3 regions of the Shewanella halotolerans genome follow, and region 2 is predicted to be linked to each of the others. Evidence: predicted binding sites of a transcription regulator. Region 2 holds the regulator's gene; each other region holds the start of a gene.
The links. The regulator FliA, encoded in region 2, starts transcription of late flagellar genes. The targets are predictions, from matches to a motif close to CTAAAGNTNNNNNNNNNNNNGCCGATA.

Region 1: pomA (flagellar motor protein PomA) is a predicted target of FliA. The motif match lies at 2,617-2,643, and genes of this name have one in related genera.
Region 3: K0H81_RS09410 (VC2046/SO_2500 family protein) is a predicted target of FliA. The motif match lies at 3,153-3,179, and genes of this name have one in related genera.

Annotation. Positions count from the first base shown of each region.
Region 1 covers NZ_CP080417.1:1,329,503-1,333,931, reverse strand. The annotation lists gene thiI (tRNA uracil 4-sulfurtransferase ThiI) at 1-407, opposite strand, end outside; gene K0H81_RS05850 (flagellar motor protein MotB) at 661-1,605, opposite strand; gene pomA (flagellar motor protein PomA) at 1,610-2,377, opposite strand; gene xseB (exodeoxyribonuclease VII small subunit) at 2,773-3,012, shown strand; gene ispA ((2E,6E)-farnesyl diphosphate synthase) at 3,013-3,894, shown strand; gene dxs (1-deoxy-D-xylulose-5-phosphate synthase) at 3,917-4,429, shown strand, end outside.
Region 2 covers NZ_CP080417.1:3,027,485-3,031,913, reverse strand. The annotation lists gene flhF (flagellar biosynthesis GTPase FlhF) at 1-393, shown strand, start outside; gene K0H81_RS13145 (MinD/ParA family protein) at 398-1,279, shown strand; gene K0H81_RS13140 (RNA polymerase sigma factor FliA) at 1,272-1,991, shown strand; gene cheY (chemotaxis response regulator CheY) at 2,034-2,417, shown strand; gene K0H81_RS13130 (protein phosphatase CheZ) at 2,431-3,168, shown strand; gene K0H81_RS13125 (chemotaxis protein CheA) at 3,184-4,429, shown strand, end outside.
Region 3 covers NZ_CP080417.1:2,208,388-2,212,816, forward strand. The annotation lists gene queC (7-cyano-7-deazaguanine synthase QueC) at 1-408, opposite strand, end outside; gene queE (7-carboxy-7-deazaguanine synthase QueE) at 593-1,261, shown strand; gene K0H81_RS09390 (PLP-dependent cysteine synthase family protein) at 1,383-2,444, opposite strand; tRNA gene K0H81_RS09395 (tRNA-Tyr) at 2,762-2,846, opposite strand; tRNA gene K0H81_RS09400 (tRNA-Tyr) at 2,888-2,972, opposite strand; tRNA gene K0H81_RS09405 (tRNA-Tyr) at 3,004-3,088, opposite strand; gene K0H81_RS09410 (VC2046/SO_2500 family protein) at 3,214-3,702, shown strand; gene K0H81_RS09415 (DUF406 family protein) at 3,775-4,062, shown strand; gene K0H81_RS09420 (putative bifunctional diguanylate cyclase/phosphodiesterase) at 4,221-4,429, shown strand, end outside.

The DNA of each region.
Region 1 (4,429 bases), 1.7 Mb from region 2:
TGGTTGAGTCCACCGCCCACGTAACGCTCTACCTCGATTGAGTTAAACTCATGCTTACCGCTACGCTTTACCCGCACACAGAAGGTCTTACCGGCCAGTTCCTCTTTATAGAGCGCCAACGTCTGCTGGTAGATATCGTCCACCGACTCGAAGGTGCTCTCACGCACCTGCAGCACATGGGCGATACCCGGAATACAGGCGAGACGCTCGGCATAACGCTCAATCATCTCTGGCTTGTCTTCAGGCACCCTGACCATGATCTTATCCCACTGGCGCTGTACTCTGGCCTCTTCATCGACCTTGCGCAGCACGTTTCGGATATTGGTTTCAAGCATCTTGGTAAAACGCATTCTTACCGGTTTGCTTTTCATCATGATTTCAGGAAAGAGTTTTACGATAAATTTCATGGGCGTTCCGCGGGAATAATTTTAAACAGCAATCTTGCCATTATACCAAGCCCGGTGCACAAATGCCCATAAATCAGCGACTCGGCAGGGATTTTCTGCCCTTGCCCCCTTAATGTGCGCAATATTTATTCAGCTTAGGATAATCCGCTCCGAAGAGAGTGGCTGAGGATAGGCTAGTAGAAATGGAAAGCGTCCACCGGTGTGGACGCCTTAGCAGAGGGTGTTTGCCTGCCGTAATGACTAGAGCGACAGGCTACTGCTCGACTTGAATCTCATCTGACTCTTTCGGCTTACCCTGCTCGATGGCAATTTCGACCCGGCGATTTCGGGCGCGGTTGGCTGCCGAATCGTTCGGCACCAGCGGCGCCGTGCTGGCCATGCCCACCACCTTCATCCGCTGCTGGTCGAAGCCCGGCACCCGCACCAGCTCATGGGCCACGGCCACGGCGCGCTTGCTGGAGAGATCCCAATTGGAGCTGTAGAGTTCGTTGCTGATATTCATATCATCCGTGTGACCTGAGACGGTAATGATCCCCGGCACATCCTTGAGCAGCTCGCCCACTCGGCGAACGACAGGCTTAAACCTGGGCTGCAGGAAACCCGAGCCCGATGAGAAGGCGCCCTTCTCACGAATCCTAATGATAATCTGCTGCCCCAAGGACTCAATCTCGATCGCCCCGTCGATGATCTCCTTGTTGAGCTCCTGCGCCATCTTCTTCACCTGATCATTGATCTGATCCTGTGATGCGGCCTCCTGCTGCTGTTGCTTCGCCTGAGCTTCAGAGTCAGCCTCTTCCTGAGCCGTCGATGATGCTTCGCCACCGCGCTGCTCACCGCGCTGCTGCTGCACGCCACCGGCGCTGTCGTCTTCACCGGCCTGCACCTCAATGGTGGGCTCGGTCATCTCATTGGTCTGCTGATTGATGATCTCGATGGGGGTGGGTTCAGGCTTGCCTGGGCGAAACTCCAGTGCGATCACCGAGGTGCCCTTGGGAATATCTTTGACTTCAACCTTGTTCTGCACACCGAAGGCATACTTCATCGACCCGGCGATCTGCTTGAACTTCATCACGTCCATCTCGGAGAAGGCGAGCAGCAAGACGAAGAAACACATCAATAGCGACATGAGATCAGCAAAGGTTGCCAACCACATGGGCGCCCCGGCAGGAGGGCAATCGCATTTGACCTTCTTAGCCATCTGGCTATTCCCCGTCCGTCGTGTCTATCTCTCGCTGCTTTTCTGAGAGGTAATTCTTCAAGAATCCCTCGATGACCCTTGGGTTTTGACCGTCTTGAATGGCGAGTACTGCATCCATGATCAGGTTGCGGTTGAGCATCTCCTCGCCCATGCGCAGCGAGAGTTTATCGGCGATCGGCAGGGCAATCATGTTGGCGATAATCGCACCATAGAGTGTGGTCAACAAGGCCACCGCCATGGCGGGGCCGATAGACTTAGGGTCATCCATGTTCGACAGCATAGCCACCAAACCGATAAGGGTACCTATCATCCCCATGGCGGGCGCCACATCGCCCAGCGCCTTGAAGATGCTAATCCCCGTCTTATGGCGCTCTTCGGTAAGGGCGATATCCTTCTCCAAGGCTTCACGCACCACCTCGCCGTCATGGCCATCCACCAGCATGTCGACCGCTTTCTGCATGAAACTGTTGCTGATCTCCGCCTCTTCCAAGGCCAGAAAGCCCCCCTTACGGGCAGCATCGGCCATGGTGACCGATTGTTCGATCAACTCGTCCGGCTTATCTATCTTGAACATAAAGGCTTTTGCGGCGATCTTGACCGCACCGAGGAACTGTTTGAGGTTAAATTTCATCATCACCACAAACAGAGAGCCTATCATCACGATAAGCACAGAGGGCACGTCAACAAAGATGGCGATACCGCCACTGCTGACCATAGCTCCGATAATAAAACCAAATGCACCTATCAGGCCTATCAGGGTCGCTAAATCCACAACTCTTCCTCATTTACAGTATCGGCCGTTGCTAATACCTTGATCTCGGGATCAAGCTCTCAGTCAACACCATAATCATCTCGAGACAGGTCTCTACTCTACTCACTCTTGCAATGAAAGGCATCTCCCAGGACCTGGACGACGACACAAAAGTCGTCAATTAGACGGGAATTCGCCTAACCGCATACGGGAGTTTACGATATAATATCTGACAAAATTGAGTATTGTTCTAATTCAATTATCGGACAGCTTACACGCAAGTTTAGCTACAAATTCAATTTTTTATAAAAAAACCTCCTTAAAGCGTGCTATTGCACAAATATACGACAGCGCAATTTGACCCCTAGGGTCGACTGAGATACTTTGTCTGTCGCTAAATTCTTGGGAAAATCACCGTGGCCAAAAAACCTGAAAACCTGACCTTCGAAGAGTCACTCACAGAATTAGAAAACATCGTCACCAGCCTGGAGCAGGGCGATGTCTCTCTGGATGACGCCCTCAAACAATTTGAGCGCGGCATCAATCTGGTCAGAAACAGCCAAGGCAAACTCGAACAGGCCCAACAGAAAGTCTCTATCTTGACCCAGGAACAAGATCAACCCAGCTTGCAACCCTATCTGCCAGAGGGCGAATAATTGCTAAATGAAGCGATAACGCGATACCAGCAGCGCGTCGACGGCCAGCTGCGCCATTTTATCAATGCACAAGACGATACCGAGCCACAGCTGAAGGCCGCCATGGAACACGGCGCCCTAATTGGCGGTAAACGTATCCGCCCCTTTCTGGTCTACGCCGTAGGCGAGATGCTGGGTGTGCCACTGGAAAGGCTAGATGCCTGCGCCGCCGCCATCGAATGTATTCATGCCTACTCGCTGATCCACGACGATCTCCCGGCCATGGACGACGACGCCCTGCGCCGCGGCCAACCCACTGTGCATATCGCCTTCAACGAGGCCACCGCCATCCTGGCTGGCGATGCCCTGCAAACCTTGGCCTTCGAGATCATCAGCCAGGAAGGCAGCGAGCTGAGCGCCAACCAACAACTGGCCATGGTGCGCGCCCTCGCCAAGGCATCTGGCTACAGCGGCATGTGTGGAGGGCAGGCGATGGATCTTAACGCCACCGACAGGCAGATAGATCTCGAGACCCTAAAGCGGTTACACAGATTAAAAACCGGCGCCTTGATTCGCTGTGCAGTAGAATTACCTATCATTGCAGCCAAGGTCACAGATGAGCAAGCGAGCCATCTGTTAACATTTGCCGAAGCCATCGGCCTCGCCTTTCAGGTACAAGACGACGTGCTGGACATCATCGCCAGCACAGAAGAGCTGGGTAAGCCCCAGGGCTCGGACTGCGAATCGAACAAGAGTACCTATCCGAAACTACTCGGTTTATCCGGGGCCCAAGCGACTGCGAAAAGTTTGATCGAAGACGCCCTATCAGCGCTGGCTAAATTACCATACAATAGCCAGTTAATTGCCGAATTCGCCCGTTTCATCATAGAGCGAAGAGTATAATAAAGAGCCAAAGAATCTCGCTATGAGTTTGGATATTACGAAATACCCTGTGCTGGCACAGGCCGACACCCCAGATGAATTAAGACAGCTTCCCCAGGGTGTGCTACCAAAACTTGCTGACGAACTCAGAAGTTATCTCCTACAGTCGGTAGGCATCTCCAGTGGCCACTTTGCTTCTGGCCTGGGCACGGTCGAGCTGACGGTTGCCCTGCACTATGTCTACAACACCCCGTTCGATCGCCTGATCTGGGACGTGGGCCACCAGGCCTATCCCCATAAGATACTCACGGGTCGCCGGGACAAGATGCCTACCATACGCCAAAAAGGCGGCATTCACCCCTTCCCTTGGCGGGAAGAGAGCGAATATGACACCTTCAGCGTGGGTCACTCTGGCACCTCTGTTAGTGCGGCGCTGGCTATGGCGGTTGCTGCCGAGAAGGAACAAGCGGGCCGCAAGGTCGTGGCGGTCATCGGCGACGGCGCCATGACGGGCGGCATGGTATTTGAGGCCATGAACCACGCCGGCGATCTGCAC
Region 2 (4,429 bases):
GCGGGCATGGGACAGAGAGATGTGAGATTGTTCCAGCAACTTGATAATTTAACTGCAAATAGCAGATTACCTATTCGCAGTTATCTGGTACTGTCATCTACAAGTCAAAGAAGAGTGCTTGAAGATGCCGTCGCACAGTTTACCCGGATTCCATTATCCGGCGCAATTTTGACCAAATTAGATGAGTCAGTGGCCTTGGCACCGGCGTTGAGTGTGTTGATTCAAAGTGGATTACCTTTGAGTTATGTCACCGATGGACAGAGAGTGCCAGAAGATATGCAAGTGGCCGACACCTTAGCCTTAGCCAACAAGGCCCTGTCGGTACTCGAAAAGAAAGTGCAACCAATACAGAATAACGAAAGGTCATATGAACAGGCCTACGCATTTGAGTAATATAATGAGTCGGGATCAAGCAAGCGGTTTACGTATGATGAATCAACCATATAACGAAAAAGTAAAAGTAATTGCCGTAACCGGTGGTAAGGGTGGCGTAGGTAAAACCAGCGTGTCGATCAATACCGCCGTCTCCCTAGCCGAGAAGGGCAAGCGTGTGCTTGTGCTCGATGCCGACTTGGGCCTGGCCAACGTCGATGTCATGTTGGGCCTCAGAGCCGAGCGCAATCTCTCCCACGTTTTATCGGGTGACGCCGACCTTGACGATATTATCGTACGCGGTCCTAAGGGAATTGGTATTATTCCTGCCACCTCAGGCACCCAGGCCATGGTCGAGCTGACACCGGCCCAGCATGCGGGCCTGATCCGTGCCTTCAGCGAGATGAAGACCCAGTTTGATATTCTGGTGGTCGATACCGCGGCAGGCATCTCAGACATGGTGCTCAGCTTCTCTCGCGCTTCTCAAGATGTGTTGGTTGTTGTGTGTGATGAGCCGACCTCTATTACCGATGCCTATGCTTTGATTAAGATTCTAAGTCGTGAGCATGGCGTATTCAGATTTAAGATTGTGGCAAATATGGTCAGAAGTTTACGAGAAGGGATGGAGTTGTTTGCTAAACTTAGCAAGGTAACCGACCGTTTTCTCGACGTGGCCCTGGAGCTGGTTGCGACTATCCCCTTCGATGAAAACCTTCGCAAATCAGTTCGTAAACAAAAGTTGATCGTCGAGGCATTTCCTAAGTCGCCGGCGTCAATTGCTTACCATGGCCTGGCGAATAAGATTATTAGCTGGCCAGTGCCACAACAACCGGGCGGACACCTGGAGTTCTTTGTAGAGCGATTGGTTCAACGTCCCGAATATCAAGAGGATCGTACGAGTGAGTAAAGCCGCTGCGTATACTTGTTTAGATAACAAAGCTTCTATTGTCGAACAGTATGCACCGTTGGTAAAAAGGATTGCTCACCATTTACTCGCTCGTCTACCCGCCTCGGTGCAATTGGATGATCTGTTACAAGCAGGTATGATGGGCCTGCTTGAAGCCTCGGCCAAGTTCGATGGCAGCAAGGGCGCCAAGTTTGAAACCTTCGCCGGTATCCGAATTCGCGGCTCTATGCTCGACGAAATTAGGCGAGGAGACTGGGTGCCCAGGTCGGTTCACCGTAATCAGCGACGCATAGCCCAGGTGATTGACGAGCTAGAACAAGAACTTGGACGTGACGCAAAAGACAATGAAATTGCGGATCGACTTGATATGACGCTCGATGAGTACCATCATATTCTTAATGATGTTTCTGTCGGGAAAGTAGTTGGAATTGAAGATCTTGGTGTATCGGTCGATGTAGTAAGACAGGAAGACGATCATCAGGACGACGCATTTGAGTCACTGGCAGAGACACAGTTCCACGAGGCCCTCGTCGAGGCGATTAAATTACTGCCAGAAAGAGATGGATTAGTTTTGTCGTTATATTATGACGAAGCATTAAATTTAAAAGAGATCGGTGCCGTACTTGATGTCAGCGAATCCCGGGTAAGCCAGATACACAGCCAGGCGATGCTCAGACTCAAAGCTAAACTCAAGCATTGGACCAAAATATAACGATTACATGAGCAATATAAAAACAGCTCCGCGGAGGAAACCTTGGACAAGAATATGAAGATTCTCGTTGTTGACGACTTCTCAACAATGAGACGCATCATCAAGAACTTGTTGAGAGACTTGGGTTTTAATAACACTCAGGAAGCAGATGACGGTTCGACAGCCTTGCCTATGTTGCAAAAAGGCGATTTTGACTTTGTCGTGACCGATTGGAATATGCCTGGCATGCAGGGGATCGACCTGTTAAAGGCTATTCGTGCTGATGACAACCTGAAGCACATTCCTGTGTTGATGGTGACTGCGGAAGCGAAAAGGGAACAGATCATTGCAGCGGCGCAGGCCGGTGTGAATGGCTATGTGGTGAAACCTTTTACTGCGGCGACATTGAAAGAGAAGTTAGACAAAATTTTCGAACGACTCGGTTAATCAAGGTTGAGCTATGCAGGCAGAAACTTCAGGGCTGATCAATCTAGCACAGGCCAAGCAACTCGTTGATCTGCTAGAGGCAGGTCAACAAGAGATGGCCGATGAGCTAATTCGCGATATCGCCAGCCCGATTCAGAAAGAGCTGTTTGACGAGGTGGGTCGCCTAACCCGTCAGCTTCACAGTGCCATAGTGGACTTTCAGGTGGACGGTCGCCTCGTGGAGCTGGCTAATAGCGAAATTCCCGATGCCAAAGAGCGCCTCAATTACGTCATCGACATGACGGAACAGGCCGCCAACAAAACCATGGACGCCGTCGAAGAGTCTCTGCCTCTTGCAGATGCCCTTACCATGAACGTACAGGCCGTTAAGCCTTCCTGGGATCGCCTGATGCGTCGAGATATTCAGCTGCACGAATTTAAGGCGCTTTGCCATGATGTTCAGCAGTTTATCGAACGCAGCGAATCCGATTCCAATCGTTTGAAAGAGTTACTCAACAACATACTACTGGCCCAGGACTTCCAAGATCTGACCGGACAGATGATCCGCCGGGTGATCGAGCTGGTGCGAGAAGTTGAGAGTAATCTGGTCTCTATGTTGACCGTATTTGGCGAGCAGCCCGTCACGGATAAGCCCCGTGCATCTGAGAAGTGTGTCGAAGCTGAAGGTCCTATTATGAACGCTGATCAGCGTGATGATGTCGTGACAGGGCAAGATGAAGTCGATGACTTGCTGTCGAGTCTAGGTTTCTAAGTAGGAGTCATATGAATGTCCTTTGATGTTGATGAAGAGATACTGCAGGACTTTTTGATTGAAGCGGGCGAGATCCTTGAGCTTCTCTCTGAACAGCTGGTGGCGTTAGAGAATAACCCCGACGACACCGAACTACTCAATGCCATCTTCCGTGGATTCCATACCGTTAAAGGCGGCGCCGGCTTCCTGAGCCTGACCCCCATGGTGGATGTTTGTCACGAAGCGGAAAACACCTTTGACCTGTTACGTACGGGTAAGCGCAGCGTTTCTGCCGAGCTGATGGATATCATTCTCCAAGCCGTCGACACCATCAACTCTATGTTTGCCGAGACCCAGGCGGGTGTCGAGCAAAGCCCTGCCGATGAAGGCCTGTTAGCTAACCTTAAATTATTGAGCTCTGGTGGCTTATTGCCATCAGAACAGGGCGGGGCGTCAGACGAAGCCGTTGCCGAAACGCCGGTTGAACAGGCTGTTGAAACACCAGCAGACAACGGTATCGAGCTGTTTGATATGCCGCTTGATGACGGTGTCGAACTGTTCGACGAGCCGGTAAGCGATACGCCCGTGACCTCTATCGCCGGAGAAGGCGATATCGATGAGATCGATGAATCTGAATTCGAAGCCCTCCTCGATGCCCTTCACGGCAGTGGTAAGGGCCCATCAAGTACAGCGCCTGCCGGTGCGGCGCCGATTCAGGCGAGCGATAGCGACGACATCACAGACGATGAGTTCGAGTCGCTGCTCGATGAACTGCATGGCTCGGGTAAATTCCAGGCCCCTTCGGCCCCTATTGCCAAGGTGCCTGAGCCGACCTCGCCGCCGGTGGATGCCGATGAGATCACCGACGATGAATTTGAAAAGCTGCTCGATGAACTGCATGGCGCCGGTGCCGGCCCTGGCAGTGAGACAAGCACACCAGTAGCCCCTGCCGCTAAGGCGCCAGCAGTTCCTGCGCCGAATAAAGTCGCCACCCCGGCGCCAAGCAGCGTTAAGTCGCAACCCGTGGAGGCGCCAGCTCCTAAGCCTGTGGTGAAAGAGAAGGCCGCGGCCAAGGCGCCAGCGACCAATATGCCTCAGGCGGAAACCACAGTGCGCGTCGATACCGCGCGCCTGGATCAGATCATGAACATGGTCGGTGAGCTGGTATTGGTGCGTAACCGCCTGCTTAGCTTAGGGATCTCCCGTGATGATGAGGATATGTCTAAGGCGCTGGCGAACCTGGATCTGGTGACCGCCGATCTGCAGGGCGCGGTGATGAAGA
Region 3 (4,429 bases), 820 kb from region 2:
CGAATCGCGACAATCTGGATAGCCGGAGAAATCGGTTTCACACACGCCGGTGATCACACTCTCGGCGCCCAGCTGATAGGCATAGATCCCGGCTAAGGTGAGAAACAGTATGTTGCGGCCGGGCACGAAGGTGTTGGGCAGGCCGTTTTCCATCAATTCATTCGACACAGGAATGGAATCACGGGTTAGGGCTGAGATTGCCAGCTCGTTCAGCACGGTTACATCTAATATCTTATGGCTGGCAACCTTGAGATCTTTGGCCAGCTTAGCGGCGGTGGCGATCTCTTCGCTGTGGCGCTGGCCATAATCGAAGGTAACCGCATGCACTTCATCATATTGATTCAGGGCTTGAATTAAACAGGTGGTGGAGTCTTGTCCGCCACTAAACACAACAACAGCTTTAGACATCTGATCTGTCCAGATAGAAAATTTGTCGATAGTTTAACTGACCCACAAGGCCTTGCAAAATTTCTTGTGGCGATCCGCCTAAGCCATGGGCAAATTGGTGAAACCTTGGGGAATTAATGGGGTTATACTTGCTTGTAGGGGCAAAATCTTCTATAAAAGCCGCCCGCAAGTGACGAGGTTTAAGATGAAGTATCCTGTTAATGAAGTTTTTGAAACCATCCAAGGTGAAGGGGTTTACACGGGCGTGCCGGCGATCTTCGTCCGTCTGCAGGGCTGCCCTGTGGGGTGTTCATGGTGCGATACCAAACATACCTGGGAAACCTTAGCCGAGAACCGCGTCTCCTCCGAGCAAGTGATCCAGGTGGACGGCGCCATCGGCCGCTGGGCCGAGCTGGATGCCCGTGAGCTGCTGATGCACTTCAAGGTGCAGGGCTTTAGCGCCAAACATGTGGTGATCACCGGCGGCGAGCCTTGTATCTATGATCTTATCGACTTGACTCAGGCCTTTGCCGATGCGGGCATGCAGTGTCAAATCGAGACCAGTGGGACCTTCGATGTGTTGGTGGACCCTCGCGCCTGGGTGACGGTATCGCCTAAGATCAACATGAAGGGCGGTTATAAGGTGTTAGAGCAGGCGCTGGAACGCGCCGATGAGATCAAACACCCGGTCGCAAAGGCTTCGCATATCGAGGAACTCGACGAGCTGCTCAAAGGTATAGACACTCTTGGCAAGACCATCTGCCTTCAGCCGATTAGCCTGAAGCCCCGCGCCACCGAGTTGGCGATGAAGGTCTGCATCGAGCGCAACTGGCGCCTCTCTATTCAGACCCATAAATATCTGAATATCGATTAAGTATCAGGGATACATAAGTTCACATAAAAAAACGGCGCATCGGCGCCGTTTTTTTTAATGACTCCTTGAGCCTACTTATCTTCTCTAAAGTTCCTGCTTGAGAATTGGTCAGATAGGCCGGCTATTCCAAATGCCCCGACTCATTAAATGCCGCTAGCTTGGCCTGATACTCAGTGATGTCGCCGATATGCTCATCTACCCATTGCTTGTCGTAGTAGGTATCGAGATAACGATCTCCCGAGTCGCATAGCAGGGTAACGATTGAGCCAGTTTGGCCGTTGGCATGCATCTCGCTGGCCAGTTGCAGCGCGCCATAGAGGTTGGTGCCGGTCGAGGGGCCTGCCTTGCGACCTATCAGCGTCTCTAACCAATAGATGGTGGCGATCGATGCGCTGTCGTCTATCTTGACCATATGGTCGACAACTCCTGGAATAAAAGAGGGCTCCGCCCGCGGCCGGCCTATGCCTTCGATACGGCTGGCGCCGGCGCAGCTTATGCTGGCATCGCCACTATGGTAATAGTCGTAGAACACCGAATTTTCTGGATCCACCACACAAAGCTTGGTCTTAGCACACTGGTAACGAATATAGCGGCCTATGGTGGCCGAGGTGCCACCGGTGCCAGGGCTCATCACGATCCAGCTGGGGACGGGATGCGGCTCTCTTTGCATCTGCTCGAAGATGGAGTTGGCGATATTGTTGTTACCGCGCCAGTCGGTGGCCCGCTCTGCGTAGGTAAACTGATCCATATAGTGGCCCGATAGCTCGTCGGCCAGGCGTTGTGACTCGGCGTAGATCTGACTGGAATGCTCGACGAAATGGCAGCGTCCACCATAAAACTCGATCTGTTGGATCTTCTTCTTGGCAGTTGAGGCGGGCATCACGGCGATAAATGGCAGGCCCAGTAGGCGCGCGAAGTAGGCCTCTGATACTGCGGTACTGCCGGATGAAGACTCTATGATGGGTGTATCTTGGGTGATCCAGCCGTTACACAGGGCGTAGAGAAACAGGGATCGCGCCAGACGATGCTTGAGGCTGCCTGTGGGATGGGTGCTTTCATCTTTTAGGTAAATGTCGATGCCGGGGAGCATAGGCAGTTCCAGCTTGATCAGATGAGTGTCTGCACTGCGTTGATAATCAGCCTCGATCTTTGCGATGGCCTGGTTGACCCAAGATTGATCCATTGTGGCTCCTGAGGTTATTGAGCGGATAGACGTTATAGCTTAACGAAATAAATTATAACGAAAAGGAAAATCGAAAAGAAATGCGACCGAGCGTCGAGGGCACTTGTCGTGACGATTGAAGGATCGACTGGAAAATGGCTTAAGCGGTATGTTGCAGTGGGTAGCAAACGGGATGAATTAGTTTTGCTTAAAAAAGATGCGTTTTATGGCAATAGGTAAAGCAAACGGGGAAGCTAAGTTTTAAGGGGAAGCTAAGTTTTAAGGGAAAGCTGAAGTTTAGGGTAAAGCTGAGAGATGAGATAACGCAGGAGAAAAAATGGTGGAGGGAGAAGGATTCGAACCTTCGAAGGCTGAGCCGTCAGATTTACAGTCTGATCCCTTTGGCCACTCGGGAACCCCTCCATATTTTTTTACAGCAAAACAAGGTAATAACAAGATAAAGATGGTGGAGGGAGAAGGATTCGAACCTTCGAAGGCTGAGCCGTCAGATTTACAGTCTGATCCCTTTGGCCACTCGGGAACCCCTCCACGAGTATCTCTTTATTACATTGTAGGCAAATGGTGGAGGGAGAAGGATTCGAACCTTCGAAGGCTGAGCCGTCAGATTTACAGTCTGATCCCTTTGGCCACTCGGGAACCCCTCCTCAATTGCGGCGGCCATAGTAGTCAGAATCGTTGGCGCTGTAAAGCCCCAATTTAAAATAATTACTAAAGTTATGGCGCAAGCGGTCGATTAAATAGCAACGAGCTGTTTTATTGATGTTTTTTTATGCGAACTAGTCAGTTGATCATCAACGAAAATCAATTGGGGACCCGACTCAATCAGGCGATAGTCGATCATCGCCGGGGCGAATTTGGTCTACTGTTAGCCATGCTGTCTAACGACGCCCGCGATATGGCGCAGTTTAACCTGGATCAAACACCCAGTGATGTTGAAACGAAGCTCAAGCGTCAGTTTGAGTTACCGGACGCTCAGCCCCTGACCAGCGCACTGCATCTGGGTAAAGACAGAGATAATAGTGAGCGGTTTCATCAAGCGGGCCTCTGTGGTTTTCATCTACAGCAATACTTAAATCCTGAACCCTTGGTACATAGAGGGCGAGATCCATTGGCGATGCAAGAGGTGTTGGCTAACTGCGATCCCGTCACTTTGGCGCGTTTTCATAATGAACTTGACGCCGATGCACCTGTGATGGAGCTGCCCCATTTTACCGAGCAGATCGTCAGGCAACGTGCGTTAGGAGACATTTTGGCTTAGTTTTAAGTGCGAACGCTTGGGTTTTGCTATATATAGCTAAGAGCATTTTCAGTTAAAAGGTTAAGCGTCAAGATGAAGAAGATTCAAGAAGGTCAATCCGAGTTAGTCAATGATACCTGTAACGATTGTGGCAGCTATGCCGACATAGGCGCTGTGATAGACGAGTTTGACACAGTACTGACTCTGGTTCGTGAGGGTGACAAGGCCCAGAGTGAGTTGCAAGCCATGGCAGAAGCGGCCAAACAGCGTTTCGAGGGTGTAGAGAGTGAAATTAAGGCGGTTGAAGGCGGCCAGGAGCTACGTCTGACCTTTGGTTACAGCGCCGAGAAGATGATTTTTCAACTCGAGCATGGCCTCTAATAAGGGCCTGCTATATTTGCTTGCTAATTAGCTAGTTATTCGTGTAATGTGCACAAATTGAACGTTAAATAATAACAATAACATCTATGTTGTACCGTCTTTGGCGGTTTTACCTTGATAACCTTTTTATTGGCAAAGGTTATCGGCAGTAGGATTTTATGACCAAGCGACAATTTCAACATCTGCTTGAAACGATAGTCAATTCGACGCAGAAACAAGAAGGCCAGTTTAAAGAGACGGCCGAGCTTGCCTGTGATCTGCTCAGTCAATCCCTGAAGGTCGACAACATAGGTGTTTGCCTGTTTTCCGGTTGCGAGACCAGTGAGCTCATAGCTCTTTCGGGTTCTCAAAGCCAAGCATCAGTTAA